2 regions of the Spiroplasma endosymbiont of Dactylopius coccus genome follow, and region 2 is predicted to be linked to the other one. Evidence: riboswitches for the same ligand, from Rfam matches in the RefSeq annotation. Region 2 holds a riboswitch; the other holds the start of a gene.
What was found. A riboswitch is a leader RNA that binds a small molecule or an ion and turns the genes downstream of it on or off. The one in region 2 is predicted to bind cobalamin.
Positions count from the first base shown of each region.

Region 1 (8,163 bases), 240 kb from region 2:
CAACATCAATTGAACAAAGTAACTGTTTTAAATGTTGTGTACTTATGTAAAATCAATTTTAAGGAACCAAATTTGTTTATATACAAACGATTTAAAATTTTATATGGTTCAGTATTCAAAAAATAAACAAGCCTAATGAGGCTTGTTTTAAATCTAGTTATTATCAATAATAAGTTTTTATAATAACTTCATTTTTGGGAAATTTTTACTCGATAATTAATAGGAAATTATCACTAAATAATGACACTTTTCTCAAATGTCTTGTTTTTTAAAATTAACAATGTAAAATAAAATACATAATTAGTTTAAAATATAAAAGAGTAAAATTAAATGGTAATTTAGAGACTTAGTGGTTGCTGTAAACTAAGCAACTTTAATTTGAAGGTAACTTATATTATTAGCAATTTAAATAATAATTAAGTGCATTTACTTTGTAAATGAATTAGGATGGTACCGCGTTAAAAAACGTTCCTATTTGTGGAATGTTTTTTTATTTTAAAAAGGAGTATAACAAATGAATAGAAATTTAAACAAAAAATATAATCATATTGAAATTGAAAAGGATCGTTATGAACAATGAGTAAAATCTGGATTATTTAAGGCAAATGTTAGTTCTATTAATCCTACATTTTCTATTATCTTACCACCACCTAATGTAACCGGACTTTTACATTTAGGTCATGCTTGAGATAGTACTATCCAAGATTTATTAATTCGTTATAAACGTTTACAAGGATTTAATACTTTATTTATACCTGGTATGGATCATGCTGGCATTGCCACGCAAGTTAAAGTTGCACAACGTATTAAAGAAGAACAAAAACTTAATTTGCAAGAATTAGGTAAAGATAAATTTTTACAACAAGCATGAAAATGAAAAACAGAATATGCACAAAACATAAGAAAACAGTGAGCAAAACTTGGTTTAGCATTAGATTATTCGCATGAAGTATTTACTTTAGATGAAAATGTTAAGCAAGCAGTTAATGAAGTATTTGTAAAGTTATATAAAGAAGGTTTAGTTTATCGAGGAAAAAAGATAGTAAATTGAGATCCAGAATTAAAAACCGCTATTTCTAATATTGAAGTAAAATATCATGAAACAAAAGGAAAAATGTATTATTTAAAATATTTTATAGAAAATAGTAATGAATTTATTACTATTGCTACTACCAGACCAGAAACAATTTTTGTTGATCAGTGTATAGTTGTAAATAGTAAAGATAAACGTTATTTACAATTTATTGGTAAAATGGTTGTTAATCCGGCTAATAAAATGTTAATTAAAATCATTGCTGATGATTATGTTGATATGAATTTTGGAACAGGTGCTATGAAATGTACACCAGCTCATGATGCTAATGACTATGAAATTGCATTACGTCACAATTTAGCAATGCCTATTTGTATGAATGTTGATGGAACTATGAATGAATTAGCACAATCATATATTAATCAAGATCGAATGGTATGTCGTAAACAATTAGTTGAACAATTAAGAAAAGAAAATTTAGTTGTAAAGGTTGAATACCATCTTCATCAAGTTGGTTATTCAGAAAGAAGTAACGCTATTATTGAACCATATTTATCACAACAATGATTCATAAAAATGAAACCATTAGTTGAAATGATTATTGATAAACAAAAAAATAAGAAAACAAAGATTGATTTTCATCCAATATTATTTGAACAACAACTTTTGCAGTGATTAAATAATATTCAAGATTGATGTATTTCTCGTCAATTGTGATGAGGTCATTCGCTTCCAGTTTGATATCATAAAAAAACTAAGAAAATTTATGTTGATACTAATCCACCATCACCAATTAACGATTATATTCAAGAATCAGACGTATTAGATACATGATTTTCTAGTGGTTTATGACCTTTTGTAACCTTGGATTGACCACAAAAAAATGTTGATTTGCAAAAATATTATCCAATATCAGTATTAGTTACTGCTTATGATATTTTATTTTTTTGAGTTGCACGAATGATGTTTATGGGTTGAAAATTTACTAATCAAAAACCATTTACTAATGTTTTAATTCATGGTTTAATTCGTGATGAACAAGGTAGAAAAATGTCAAAATCATTAAATAATGGAATTGATCCAATGGAAGTTATTAAAAAGTATGGTGCGGATGCTTTACGTTACTTTTTAGTTAGCAATTGTGCTCCGGGTCAAGATTTAAGATTTAGTATTACTAAAGTTGAGTCAGCTTGAAATTTCAATAATAAGTTATGAAACGCTGCACGTTATGTACTAATGAATATTGATGATAATTTTCAATTGGATGAAAATATTGTTTATAATAATTCATTATCATTTATTGATCAATGAATTTTACAAGAACTTAATCAATTGATTATTTATGTAGAGCAATATATGGAAAAATATGAATTTGTTTTAGTAGTTAAAGCACTATCAAATTTTATATGAAATAAATATTGTTCTTGATATATTGAATTAAATAAAGTTAATTTACAAAATCAAGAGCAACAAAGTAACTCATTACAAACATTATATTATGTTTTACAACAAATTATTATTATGGTTCATCCCTTTATTCCCTTTATCACAGAAGCAATTTATGAAGAAATGGGGTATAAAAATAGCATTTTAACAAATAAGTTTCCTAAAGTTAAAGTTATGAAAAAAACAAAAGATGTAACACAATTTGTTGAAATATTAATTGAAATTATTGGTAATATTCGAGAAATTCGTAAAGAACTTAATTTATTTTTAAAATTACCGTTAACTATTCATATCAATACGACTAATTCTTTTTTTGAATTAGAAAAAAATACTTTAAATCCTTATTTATTACAATTAACTAATAGTCAAATTGTTACTATTAGTGATAGTCCGTTGTCTGTTAATAATAAAATAATTAAAATTATTAATTCAGCAGTAATAGAAATTAATGTTTCAAATTTATTTAATAAAGAAGAACAATTAGCAAAATTAAAAGAGGAATTAGTTTATATTGAAAATGAAATAAAACGTAGTAAAGATATTTTAAGTAACCAACAATTTTTAGCAAAGGCACCACCAACAAAAGTTGAAATAGAAAAGCAAAAATTAGAAAAGTATCAAAATCAAAAAAATTTAATCAATGCCAAGATTAAAGAATTATAAAAAACTTTTATTTTAATTCAAGTTGAAAAATTTCATTATTTTCCAATTTAATATCATCGATACCTACTGAAAAATCAATAAATTCTTTACAATTTCAGTGTTCAATGTATCAAAATTTTTTATTTTCTTGAGTACCTTTTTTACCTTTTACAGCAACCAAAAATCTTCCAATTTGACTTTTTTCAACAGTAAAATCATTAGAACCTGTTTGGAATCTTTTAAACATAATTAAACTAAAAAAGGGAATAATTATTTCTAACCTGACAGTTAATTAACATTTTATTTTCTTTGTCATTTTTTTGTTAAAAAGATTTTATCATTTGACAACTTATCCATTAAAAATTTATTTTTCAACTATAAAATAACATTTATGATATTAATTTAATCAAAAATAAGTTAAAAAAGATCCTAAACAGGTTCTTAGAGAATTTAGAAAAATTATTAATAACTACAAAAAGAAAATATATACAATTGATGCATATTAAGGTAATGTTTAGTAATCTGTGTAACTTACAAAAATAACTATGTTTAATTAATTCTATAATAAACCTAGAAAGAGTGAATTACAGATGGCTAAAAAGCAAAATATTAATAATAATGTTCCAATATCAAAAGCAGTAGATTTATTATTAGAAAATACTGAAGATTTAACAACAGTTTTTAAAGAGGGAGGTTTGTATAAATAATTAACAAAAATATTAGTAGAAAAAATGTTGAATTCTGAGATGCAAAATTATTTAGGATATGATAAGAATCAACATAGTAATAGTGACAATGCTCGTAATGGTATAAGTTCAAAAAAATTAATAACTCAACAAGGTAAAATTGAGATTGATGTACCACGAGATCGCAATAGTAATTTTAATCCTGTAATAATTGCAAAAAGACAAAGAAGATTTGATGGTTTTGATCAACAAGTTCTTTCTTTATATGCAAAAGGTATGACATTATCAGATATTAGAATGCAATTACAAGAGTTATATCATGGTGCTGATATTAGTGAAAGTGTTATTAGTCAAATTACTGATGATGTTATTGATGATGTAAAAGCATGGCAAAATCGACCATTAGATAGTATTTATCCGATTGTTTATTTTGATTGCATAGTAGTTAAAATACGACAAGATAAACGCATTATTAACAAATCTGTGTATATAGCTTTAGGAGTTGATTTAGAAGGTAAAAAAGATGTTTTAGGCTTATGAATTAGTGAAAATGAAGGTTCTAAATTTTGATTAGCCAATTTCACAGAAATGAAAAATCGAGGCTTAAATGATATTCTTATTGCTTGTAGTGATAATTTAACAGGAATGTCAGAAGCAATACAATCAGTTTATCCTAAAACAGAACATCAATTATGCATCATTCATCAAATTAGAAATAGTTTGAAATATGTCTCATATAAGCATAGAAAATCTCTAGTTGCAGATTTAAAACCAATTTATACTGCATGTAGTGAAGAACAAGCAATGCAGGCTTTAGAACCTGTTTAGGATCTTTTTTAACTTATTTTTGATTAAATTAATATCATAAATGTTATTTTATAGTTGAAAAATAAATTTTTAATCGATAAGTTGTCAAATGATAAAATCTTTTTAACAAAAAAATGACAAAGAAAATAAAATGTTAATTAACTGTCAGGTTAGAAATAATTATTCCCTTTTTTAGTTTAATTATGTTTAAAAGATTCCAAACAGGTTCTTAGAAACATTTGAAAATAAGTGAAATAAACAATATCCTCAAATTGCTAAATCTTGATATAAAAATTGAGGCTTTTTAGAAATCTGTGTATCTTTGTTTTACAAAGTACTAGTTAAGATTAATTCTATCTTCAAATTTTATCATAAAATGAGCAATTGCTGTATTTCAATTTTGAATGGGCATTGTTCATTTTTTTGTTATATTTTCAATTGCTAAATAAAATATTTTCAATTCTTCCATATCATTAGGAAAAACTTTTTTATTTCTGATAACTTTTCGTAATTGACTATTAACAGATTCAATAGCATTTGTGGTATAAATTACTCTTTTAATTTCTGTTGGATAACTAATAAAAACTATCAAATTTTCTCAATTTTTATATCAAGATTTAGCAATTTGAGGATATTGTTTATTTCACTTATTTTCAAATGTTTCTAAAGCCTGCATTGCTTGTTCTTCACTACATGCAGTATAAATTGGTTTTAAATCTGCAACTAGAGATTTTCTATGCTTATATGAGACATATTTCAAACTATTTCTAATTTGATGAATGATGCATAATTGATGTTCTGTTTTAGGATAAACTGATTGTATTGCTTCTGACATTCCTGTTAAATTATCACTACAAGCAATAAGAATATCATTTAAGCCTCGATTTTTCATTTCTGTGAAATTGGCTAATCAAAATTTAGAACCTTCATTTTCACTAATTCATAAGCCTAAAACATCTTTTTTACCTTCTAAATCAACTCCTAAAGCTATATACACAGATTTGTTAATAATGCGTTTATCTTGTCGTATTTTAACTACTATGCAATCAAAATAAACAATCGGATAAATACTATCTAATGGTCGATTTTGCCATGCTTTTACATCATCAATAACATCATCAGTAATTTGACTAATAACACTTTCACTAATATCAGCACCATGATATAACTCTTGTAATTGCATTCTAATATCTGATAATGTCATACCTTTTGCATATAAAGAAAGAACTTGTTGATCAAAACCATCAAATCTTCTTTGTCTTTTTGCAATTATTACAGGATTAAAATTACTATTGCGATCTCGTGGTACATCAATCTCAATTTTACCTTGTTGAGTTATTAATTTTTTTGAACTTATACCATTACGAGCATTGTCACTATTACTATGTTGATTCTTATCATATCCTAAATAATTTTGCATCTCAGAATTCAACATTTTTTCTACTAATCTTTTTGTTAATTATTTATACAAACCTCCCTCTTTAAAAACTGTTGTTAAATCTTCAGTATTTTCTAATAATAAATCTACTGCTTTTGATATTGGAACATTATTATTAATATTTTGCTTTTTAGCCATCTGTAATTCACTCTTTCTAGGTTTATTATAGAATTAATTAAACATAGTTATTTTTGTAAGTTACACAGATTACTAAACATTACCCAAAAATTCATCAATGCTTTTTAATTAAATGACGAAATATTCAAATTATTATGACCAATATTGGTCATATACTAAAATACAAAAATATTCAACTATTACCACCGTAAAGTATAATTTCTAATGAAGCAAAAATTAAAGGAATAGTAATTGACATATATAGTGGAAAAACTAATGCTGAAAATGCTAATAGAAAAATTACAACTTCAATATTTGGTAATATTGTTAGTACTTCTTTTAAAGCAAAAACTAGTGCTGCATATGAAGGAATAATCAAGATACGAATTAATTTTTGGACATGGTTACTCATATTTGTTCTCGGCTTTCTTTATTTTTTAAATTTAAAACCACCTCATAAAGGTGGTTTAGTTATACTAATCGGAGATAAAACATCAATTAAAATTATATAACTGTTATCTGCACCCAGAGATTAGTTTAATAGTGTTAAATAGATAGGTCTACTGGCTTAACTTCATTTTACTTGTTACCCTTCTCAAAATCTTTGATTTCAATGGATTATGTAACTTTTATCAGTATCACAGTTGCTGGGGGGCAGCTTAAGATTACTTAATTCCCTTTTATGAACAGTTGTTCATCTATTTAATTTTATTCAGTTGTATTTAAGGATAAATGATTTAATATATTAAAAATATATTACACTTTTTGTTTATTTTTTGTTTAATAATGACACTAATTGTGCTTTTGGTAAATTATTCATTTCATTTTGATATTCTTTAAACATATTTTTACATGTTGTAAGTTCAGTTAATGCTTCTTTTAAGTTACCTCAACCTTCAATTATGACTTTCTTTTTTTGTAATTCTTTATATTGTAAAAAGAAATTAACAATTTCATCACGTAAATGTTGTGGTACATCTTTTAGATCTTGATAATCATTAAAGCGTGGATCAGAATTAACAACACCAAATAATTTAGTATCAACTTCACCACCGTCAATCATTTTAATCATTCCTAAAACTCTAACTTCTACTAAGCAACCAGGGAAAGTTGGATAAGTAATTAAACTAATAATATCTAAAGGATCACCATCATAATCTAAAGTTTCAGGAATATATCCATATTCACCGGGATAAAAATTAGCACCATAAAGAACACGATCTAATATCATAGTTTTAGATTTTCAATCATATTCATATTTATTACTTGATCCTTTGGGAATTTCAACTACCATTTGCACAATGTTATTTTCACTTTTATTCATTAATACTTCATCTCCTTTTAACAAGTATATAGGGGCTTTGCCCCTAGTTGCTTCGCAACTCACCCCAGTGGCGTAAACGCCACGGCCAACCAACCAAGGTTCTGGTTGGCTCCGACCAATAATATAGGTTTACTCTATTTTAACATCTTTCTTATTTTTCTTAGAATATTTATTTCTATAATAACAAGTACGGCATACAGTATTTTCAGTTTCTTTCTTTTCAGTTTGTAATATATTATCCAACTTATCTAATCCTACTGCTCTAATATCATCAACAGTAAAATCTAATGCTTGTGATTGTTCATAGTCTTTAACAATACTTAATTCACTCTTTAACGAATGAATATAATTTAAAGCACGACTATTATATCTTTGTAAATAAGACCTAGGAAATCATAAACTAAAAGTCATAGTTTCACCACTATAACTAGGTGGTAATCCACCACGTTTAATTATTCGCTTTGTTTGTCTTTTAGATAATACAACTTTATTATAATCATCAACATTAGTATAAATATTTAGTTTAAACTTAACTAAAAATAACAAAATACGCATTCTTTTAACTTGAACAATATATTCGACTTTTTCACGTGCTTGCTTTGGTATTCTATCGGGGTGTTGCTCAATCATATACATAATTCCATTAAAATTATGACCTATTAACTTACAA
Region 1 covers NZ_OZ373019.1:1,694,390-1,702,552, reverse strand. The annotation lists gene ACXUB0_RS10800 (hypothetical protein) at 1-50, shown strand, start outside; gene ACXUB0_RS10795 (valine--tRNA ligase) at 515-3,142, shown strand; gene ACXUB0_RS10790 (hypothetical protein) at 3,150-3,368, opposite strand; partial or broken gene ACXUB0_RS10785 (IS256 family transposase) at 3,712-4,626, shown strand; partial or broken gene ACXUB0_RS10780 (IS256 family transposase) at 4,952-6,190, opposite strand; gene ACXUB0_RS10775 (hypothetical protein) at 6,270-6,581, opposite strand; cobalamin riboswitch at 6,706-6,886, opposite strand; gene ACXUB0_RS10770 (inorganic diphosphatase) at 6,939-7,493, opposite strand; gene ACXUB0_RS10765 (hypothetical protein) at 7,623-8,163, opposite strand, start outside.
Region 1: it holds a riboswitch for cobalamin, as region 2 does, so the genes downstream of both, ACXUB0_RS10775 (hypothetical protein) here and nrdF (class 1b ribonucleoside-diphosphate reductase subunit beta) in region 2, are expected to answer to the same signal.

Region 2 (8,163 bases):
AACAACAGTTATTCAAGTATTGATTAATAAAATTGAATTAGCATTAAAAAAACATAATCCAAAAACTTTAGTTTTAGCAGGAGGAGTTAGTGCTAATCAGCAATTAAGATTAGCAGTATTAGATTTAAAAATTAAATATGCAAATTTAAAAATAATTGTTCCAAAATTAGAATACTGTACTGATAATGCAGCAATGATTGGTATTCTTGCAAGTTATCAAATTGAACATAAGTAAGGGTGAACTCATGATTATTGGTATTATTGGTGAAGCGGGAGTAGGTAAGACAACTGCTACAAATTTTTTTCAAAATAAAGGTGCGTATGTTATTTTTGTTGATAAAGTTGTTAAACATATTTATACACTAAAAGAAACAAAAAAAGCATTAATTAATGAATTTGGTGATACTTTTATTAATAATGATAAAACAATTAATAAAATAAAATTACGGTATGAAGCATTTCAGCACCCTCATATTTTACGTAAATTAGAAAATATTATTTGACCAAAAATGATAAAAATTGTCGAAGAAGATATTATTCGTAATAAAATACACCAAAAATTAATTGTTATTGATTGTGCAGTATTATTTAATGCAAATTTAAATTTATTAGTTGATAAAATTCTTTTAATTGAGGCTGAAGAAGATAAAAAAATCCAACGAATAAAAGAACGTGATAATGTTAATGATTTACAAGTTATTTCATTATTAAATCAACAAAAAAAATATTTAATTTTAAATAAAGATATTGATTTTATTGTTAAAAATAACGGTACTATTAATGATTTTATTAAACAATTACAAAAAGTTGAAAAAAAGTTATTAACAAATAAAGTATAAAGATTAATGTTTTTTACTTTAAAAAACAACAGTAAATAATATATTAAATTATTTTTGTATATTAAAATGAAAATTTTCATAATAAAAAAATTAAGAATAATTTTAAAATAGTTGAGGTTAAAAAAATACATAGTAATGTATTTATAAATTACCAAAATTGTTTTTCTTGTAGTAGAATATTTATACAACTAAATAACAAGGAACTTTAGATGTTCGGAAAAAAGATGAGAATTCTTTGCTGCCCCAGCAACTGTGATGTTGATGAACGTTACAAAACCATTGAAGATAAAACTTTGAGAAGGGTAACAAGTAAAATGAAACTAAGCCAGTAGACCGGTCTAATTTTTTAAGTGATATTATATTCCTGGGTGTGAATTAATGATTATTTTTAATAATTACTTTTATTTTTTAATATTTGTAATTTTAATAAAGTAATTTTTAATAATGACAACATCCTTTATATAATCCTTTATATAATATAGGGGATGTTTTTAGTTGTGTAATTAAGTAGAGGGGTAATAATAAATGGCAAAAGATAACAAATATTTTCAACAATCACAGTCACCATTAGAATATATTATGAAAAATTTTAATGGAAAAATGCGGTCTGTAAATTGAAATGTAATCAATGATGAAAAAGATTTAGAGGTTTGAAACCGTATTACTCAAAATTTTTGGTTACCAGAAAAAATTCCTGTTTCTAATGACTTAACTTCTTGAAAAACATTAAATCCAAAATGACAAGAGTTAATAACAAGAACATTTACAGGTTTAACTTTATTAGATACAATTCAGGCAACAGTTGGTGATATCGCACAAATACCTAATTCTTTAACTGATCATGAACAAGTTATTTACACAAATTTTGCTTTTATGGTAGCAGTTCATGCTCGATCATACGGAACAATTTTTTCAACTTTATGTTCTAGTGAGCAGATTGAATCTGCTCATGAATGAGTGATTAATAATGAAAGTTTACAAGCCAGAGCACGTGCACTAATTCCTTATTATACAAGTGATGATCCTTTAAAATCCAAAGTAGCTGCCGCTTTAATGCCAGGTTTTTTATTATATGGTGGTTTTTATTTACCATTTTATTTATCTGCTCGTAGTAAATTACCTAATACTTCAGATATTATTAGATTAATTTTACGTGATAAAGTTATTCATAATTATTATAGTGGCTATAAATATCAAAGAAAAGTTGAAAAGTTACCAAAAGAAAAACAAGAAGAAATGAAAAAATTTGTATTTGATTTATTGTTTAAATTAATTGATTTAGAAAAGCAATATTTAACAGAATTATATCAAGAATTTAATTTAGCTGAAGATGCTATTAAGTTTAGTTTATATAATGCTGGTAAGTTTTTACAAAATTTAGGATATGATTCACCTTTTAGTGAAGAACAAACAAGAATTAAGCCAGAAATTTTTAATCAATTATCAGCTCGAGCTGATGAAAATCACGATTTCTTTTCAGGTAATGGTTCATCTTATGTAATGGGCATTACTGTAGAAACGCAAGATGAAGATTGAGAATTTTAATTTTAAAGGAGAAAAAAATGCATAATGATGTTGTAAAAGTTTCAAACCAAAAAATATTAAAGCCAGAAGGAAAAATTCATGTTGTTTATTTTTCTTCTTTGTCAAATAATACTCATCGTTTTATTCAAAAATTAGAGGTTTTAAATTCAAGAATTCCTCATGATCTACAAGAGGAAATTTTAGTTGATAAAGATTATGTGTTAATAACACCAACATATAGTGGGGGTGGTGATATTAAAGAAGGGGCGGTTCCTAAACAGGTAATTAAATTTTTAAATAATAAGCAAAATCGTAATTTTTGTCGTGGTGTTATTGCGTCGGGGAATACTAATTTTGGTGATACTTTTGCAATTGCCGGGCCAATTCTTTCAAAAAAATTAAATGTCCCACTATTATTTCAATTTGAATTATTAGGAACTAATAATGATGTATCAACAATAAAAAATATATTAGTAGATTTTTGAGATAAAGATAAAAAAAATACCAATGAAATAAATACTTTATCTGGAACTTTAGAAAGTGATGAATATGTTACTTTAAATGCTAGAGCAAAAACTACTAATAATGCACAATTTGATTTGCAAGCAGCACAATCTTATATGAAAAATCATATTAAACCAAATTTATTGCTTTTTAAAACCGTTAAAGAAAGAATAGAATATTTAGTAAAAAATCAATATTATGATGAAACAATAATTAATAAATATTCAATTACGGAAATTGAACGATTAACAAATGAAGCATACAGTTTTAATTATCAGTTTACGAGTTTTATGGGTATTTTAAAATTTTATAATTCTTATGCTTTAAAAAGTTTTAATGGTAAACAATATTTAGAAAATTATGAAGATAGAGTTGTTATGAATAGTTTATTTTTCGCTGATGGTAATATTGAACATGCTAGTAAAATTTTAAGACAAATTATGTCTGGTAGATTTCAACCAGCTACTCCCACATTTTTAAATGCAGGAAAAAAACAAAGAGGTGAATACACTTCATGTTATCTTTTACGAATTGAAGATAACATGGAATCAATTGCTCGCGCTATTACTACTTCATTACAGTTATCAAAACGTGGCGGTGGAGTTGCTTTGTGTTTAACAAATTTAAGAGAATTTGGAGCTCCAATTAAAAATATTAAAAATCAAGCAACAGGCGTTATCCCAGTTATGAAAATTCTTGAAGATTCATTTTCATATGCTAATCAACTAGGTCAAAGACAAGGTGCTGGGGCAGTTTATTTAAATGTTCATCATCCAGATATTATGTTATTTTTAGATTCAAAGCGTGAAAATGCAGATGAAAAAATTCGTATTAAATCAATGTCTTTAGGAGTAGTTATTCCTGATATTACTTTTGAATTAGCAAAAAACAATGAACAGATGGCACTTTTTAGTCCTTATGATATTGCAAAAGTTTATGGTAAAGCAATGACAGATATTTCTATTACTAAAGAGTATTATAATATGTTAAAAAACCCTGATATTAGTAAAAATTTTATTAGTGCTCGCAAATTATTTCAAATGATTGCTGAATTACATTTTGAAAGTGGATATCCTTATTTATTATTTGATGATACAGTAAATAAAAATAATGCTCATCCCGGTAGAATTGTTATGAGTAATTTGTGCAGTGAAATTATTCAAGTAAGTACAGCTAGTGAATTTAATAGTGATTTAAGTTTTAAAGAAATTGGTGAAGATATTAGTTGTAATTTAGGAAGTATTAATATTGCAAAAGTAATGGAAAGTGGAAGTGAATTTGGTGAGGTTATTTTTCAAGCAATTCATTCATTAGACCACGTATCAAGAAGTAGTGATTTTTCTAGTGCTCCGTCAGTTGCATATGGAAATAAAAAAAATCATGCTTTGGGTTTAGGCGCTATGAATTTACATGGATTTTTAGCAACAAATCATATTTTTTATGATTCAAAAGAAGCAATTGATTTTACTAATATTTTCTTTTATGTTATGGCTTATCATGCTTTTAGTGCTTCAAATAAATTAGCATTAAAATTTGGAAGTTTTGGTGGATTTAAAAATTCAAAATTTGCTGATGGTTCATATTTTGATAAATATATAAAATGTCAGTCAGATAAATGAACTCCTGAAACAAAAAAAATACAAGAATTATTTACAAAATATAACATTATGATTCCAACTCAGAAGCAATGGAAAGAATTAGTAATAAAAATTAAAGAAACGGGATTGGCTAATTCACATTTAATGGCAGTAGCACCCACTGGTTCAATTAGTTATTTATCTTCGTGTACACCAAGTCTACAACCGGTAGTCGCTCCTGTTGAGGTACGAAAAGAAGGAAAATTAGGTCGTGTTTATGTTCCTGCTTATAAGATTGATGATAATAATTTATCATATTACACTGAAGGTGGGTATGAATTAGGTCCTAATCCAATTATTGATATTGTAGCAGCTGCACAACAGCACGTTGATCAAGCAATTTCTTTAACTTTATTTATTACTGATAAAGCGACAACTCGTGATTTAAATAAAGCTTATATTAGAGCCTTTAAAAAAGGTTGTTCATCAATTTATTATGTTCGTATTCGTCAAGAGGTTTTAGAGGATAGTGAAAATTATCAATGCAATGTTTGTGTTGTATAAATTAAATAGTAGTTTCAAGTAAAAAAATAAATTTGTAACAAATTTAGTAATATATTATTTATTTAATTTAAAAAATAGTGAAATTTTATTTTGGAATATAGGATTTTTTAAAAAAAATTAAAAAATACATAGTAAATTTTAAAATTAAAGTTATAATAATAATTGTAAAAAAAATAATTATTATAACTTTGGAGTGGTACTCAAGAGGCTGAAGAGGACTGATTGCTAATCAGTTAGGACGGGAAACTGTCGCGAGAGTTCGAATCTCTCCCATTCCGCCATTATTTAAAAAGCATTAATTGCTTTTTTTACTTTTAAATAATAAATTTATTAATAATTAGATATAATTTAATAAAGAACTCTTTATATTAAGGAGAAATCATGCGTAAACGAGTAAACTTACTTTTATCATTAATCTTATATATTGCTTTGATTGCAACAATAGTTTTTGTTATATTTAATTATATTAAATATTTATGAATTATTTTGATGATAATTATTACTTTAACTATTTTAACTGGTATTATTATTTTCATTACCAATCGTATGCAAGATGCAAAACTATCATGAATTATGGTTATCTTATGTTTGCCAATCATCGGTATTTTTTTATATTGAACTTTTGGTCGTCCTTATCGTTATCGACGAAAACAAAAAGCTTATTTAAAAACAAATAGTTATTTTTATACCCAAGAAGATTGAACTTTTGCTAATTCAATTTTAGAATCAAAAAAAATAACTTTGAGTGAAGATACTTTATCTTTATTTAACTATACAACAAGAATTTCTCATCGACCATTTTATAATAATACTGATGTTCAAATTTTAAATAATGGTCCTAATAAATTTGTTAAATTAATTGAAGATTTAAAACAAGCAAAAAGTTATATTTTTATTAATTATTTTATTCTTGGTGAAGGGGAGCTGTTAGAAGTAATTATTAATGTTTTAAAAGCAAGGATTGAAGCAGGAGTTAAAGTTTATATGATTTATGATGCTGTTGGTTCATATTTTAGTTTATCAAAATATAAAATATGAAAAATGAAAAAAATGGGAATTATTATTCATAAATTTTCACCAGTTAGATTACCATTTATGACAGGAAATTATAATTTTCGTAATCATCGTAAAGATATTATTATTGATGGGAATATTGGTTATGCTGGTGGAGTTAACTTAGCAGATAACTATATTTATCTTTCTGCAAAGTATGGCTTTTGAAGAGATACCCAAATTAGAATTGTTGGGGAAGCTGTTAAATCAATTGATTTAATATTTAGACAAGATTGGCATTTTATTACTGGTAATATTCTTGATATTAGTGCTGAAAAATCTGAAATAAAAATTAAAAATAATATTATTGTCCAAGTAATTGATGATGGACCTATTACTAAAGAAACAATTCAAAAAGATTTATTTATTAAATTTATTAGTAATGCTAAAAAGCGAGTTTGAATTAGTACTCCTTATTTAATTCCAACTAGCGATTTAATTACTGCATTGCGTAATAGTGCTTATTCTGGTGTTGATGTTAGATTATCATTACCCGGAATTACTGATAAATTTTTATCATTAGACATGTCAAGAACTTATTATGATTCATTGATTGAGTCAGGTGTTAAAATTTACGAATATAATAATGTTTTTAACCATTCTAAGTCTGGTATTTTTGATGATGATATTACTATTATTGGTTCAACTAATCTTGATTATCGTAGTCTTTATTCAGATCATCAAACTTTAGTAATTGTTTATGATAGTAAAACAAATAGTGATTTATCTGCTTCATTTGAAAAAGATTTTATTCATTCTAGTTTAATTATTAGTAATCCACTACTACATCGTAGTTTTGCCTATCGGGGTGTATTTTTATTATTGCTTAGAATTTTAGCACCATTATTTTAAAAAAATTTAGTATAATTAGGTAAATATTAATAATAAGGTGGTCATAATTTATGGGTTGAAGTCGACGAATTAAAAAAATTAAAGAATATTTTAGTGATGAAAATCAACCTAATTTGGATATTTCTAAATTATCAGAAGACAATGAAAAAAAAAATCCTTTTTTTAATAGGTTTAAAAAACAAAAAAAATCTAATAAATCTTCTACTTCAACGAATAATAAAAAACGTAATAATATTTTTTTAAATTTTAGAAGAAGATCAACTATTCAAATTATTAAACATTTAGAAAATAAAAATATTTTTAACTTATTTTTTTATACTGATGTTAGTAATATTACTTTAATATTAGAACAAGGAATTAAACCTTCTTCACAAATTAAATTATTGCCAAAGCAAGAATATATTGTTTGAACTTATTTAGAACATGCTACTTATTTAGAATTAGAGTTAGGTAATTCAACACGTCATTTTTTTTGAAAGTGATGTGCAGAGCAAAATGTTGATGTTAATAAAATAGCTATTATTTCTGTTGATATTCATAAACTATTTCAAAACACTACTAAAGATTGAGGTTTAAATGTTGATACTAATCGTGTTCAAATATACGAAACAATTCCTGTTGAAGCTATTGATTGAATTTTGGTTAAAGATCGCAAAATGTTTCGTTTAGCTAAATTATATATTGATAATCAAAGACTAAAGTTAAAACTTTTCCAAGGAAATAATGGTAATATTACTTTAGGCTCTGATTAAATGGAGGTAAAATTATGCATTGATCTGCAATTGTAATTATTGCTTTAATTCCTTTTATGACAATAATAATTATTTTATTTATACGTTTAAATCATCGTAATAATCAATATTATAATGTTATCCATGGTGATTTGTTAAGTTTAGTTCCATTGAAAATTGATTTAAAAAATGAAATCATTACTTTTTCTGAACGCTTAGAAGTTTTAAATCGTAAAAAACGAATTTCATTGTTTGTATTTAAATCAATGATGAATCGTAAAACTAAAGTAAAAATTGAAATTTTTATTCAAGATTTATTAGTGAATAAAGTTCCATTTGAGCCGTGTCATTTTTCGGTTTCCTTTCAATTAGGAAGTAAAGTTATTGTTTATGATTTATCAATTGATTATTTTGATAATAATAATAAAGTTTTGTATGGTCAAATGCAAAGTAATATTCGTTATAATCGTTTTGCTATTTCACAAGCAATTATTTTACAACAAAATGAGTTAACAGTGG
Region 2 covers NZ_OZ373019.1:1,451,974-1,460,136, reverse strand. The annotation lists gene tsaD (tRNA (adenosine(37)-N6)-threonylcarbamoyltransferase complex transferase subunit TsaD) at 1-235, shown strand, start outside; gene coaE (dephospho-CoA kinase) at 246-839, shown strand; cobalamin riboswitch at 1,030-1,195, shown strand; gene nrdF (class 1b ribonucleoside-diphosphate reductase subunit beta) at 1,365-2,384, shown strand; gene nrdE (class 1b ribonucleoside-diphosphate reductase subunit alpha) at 2,402-5,008, shown strand; tRNA gene ACXUB0_RS09125 (tRNA-Ser) at 5,199-5,289, shown strand; gene cls (cardiolipin synthase) at 5,390-6,913, shown strand; gene ACXUB0_RS09115 (acetyltransferase) at 6,964-7,665, shown strand; gene ACXUB0_RS09110 (hypothetical protein) at 7,680-8,163, shown strand, end outside.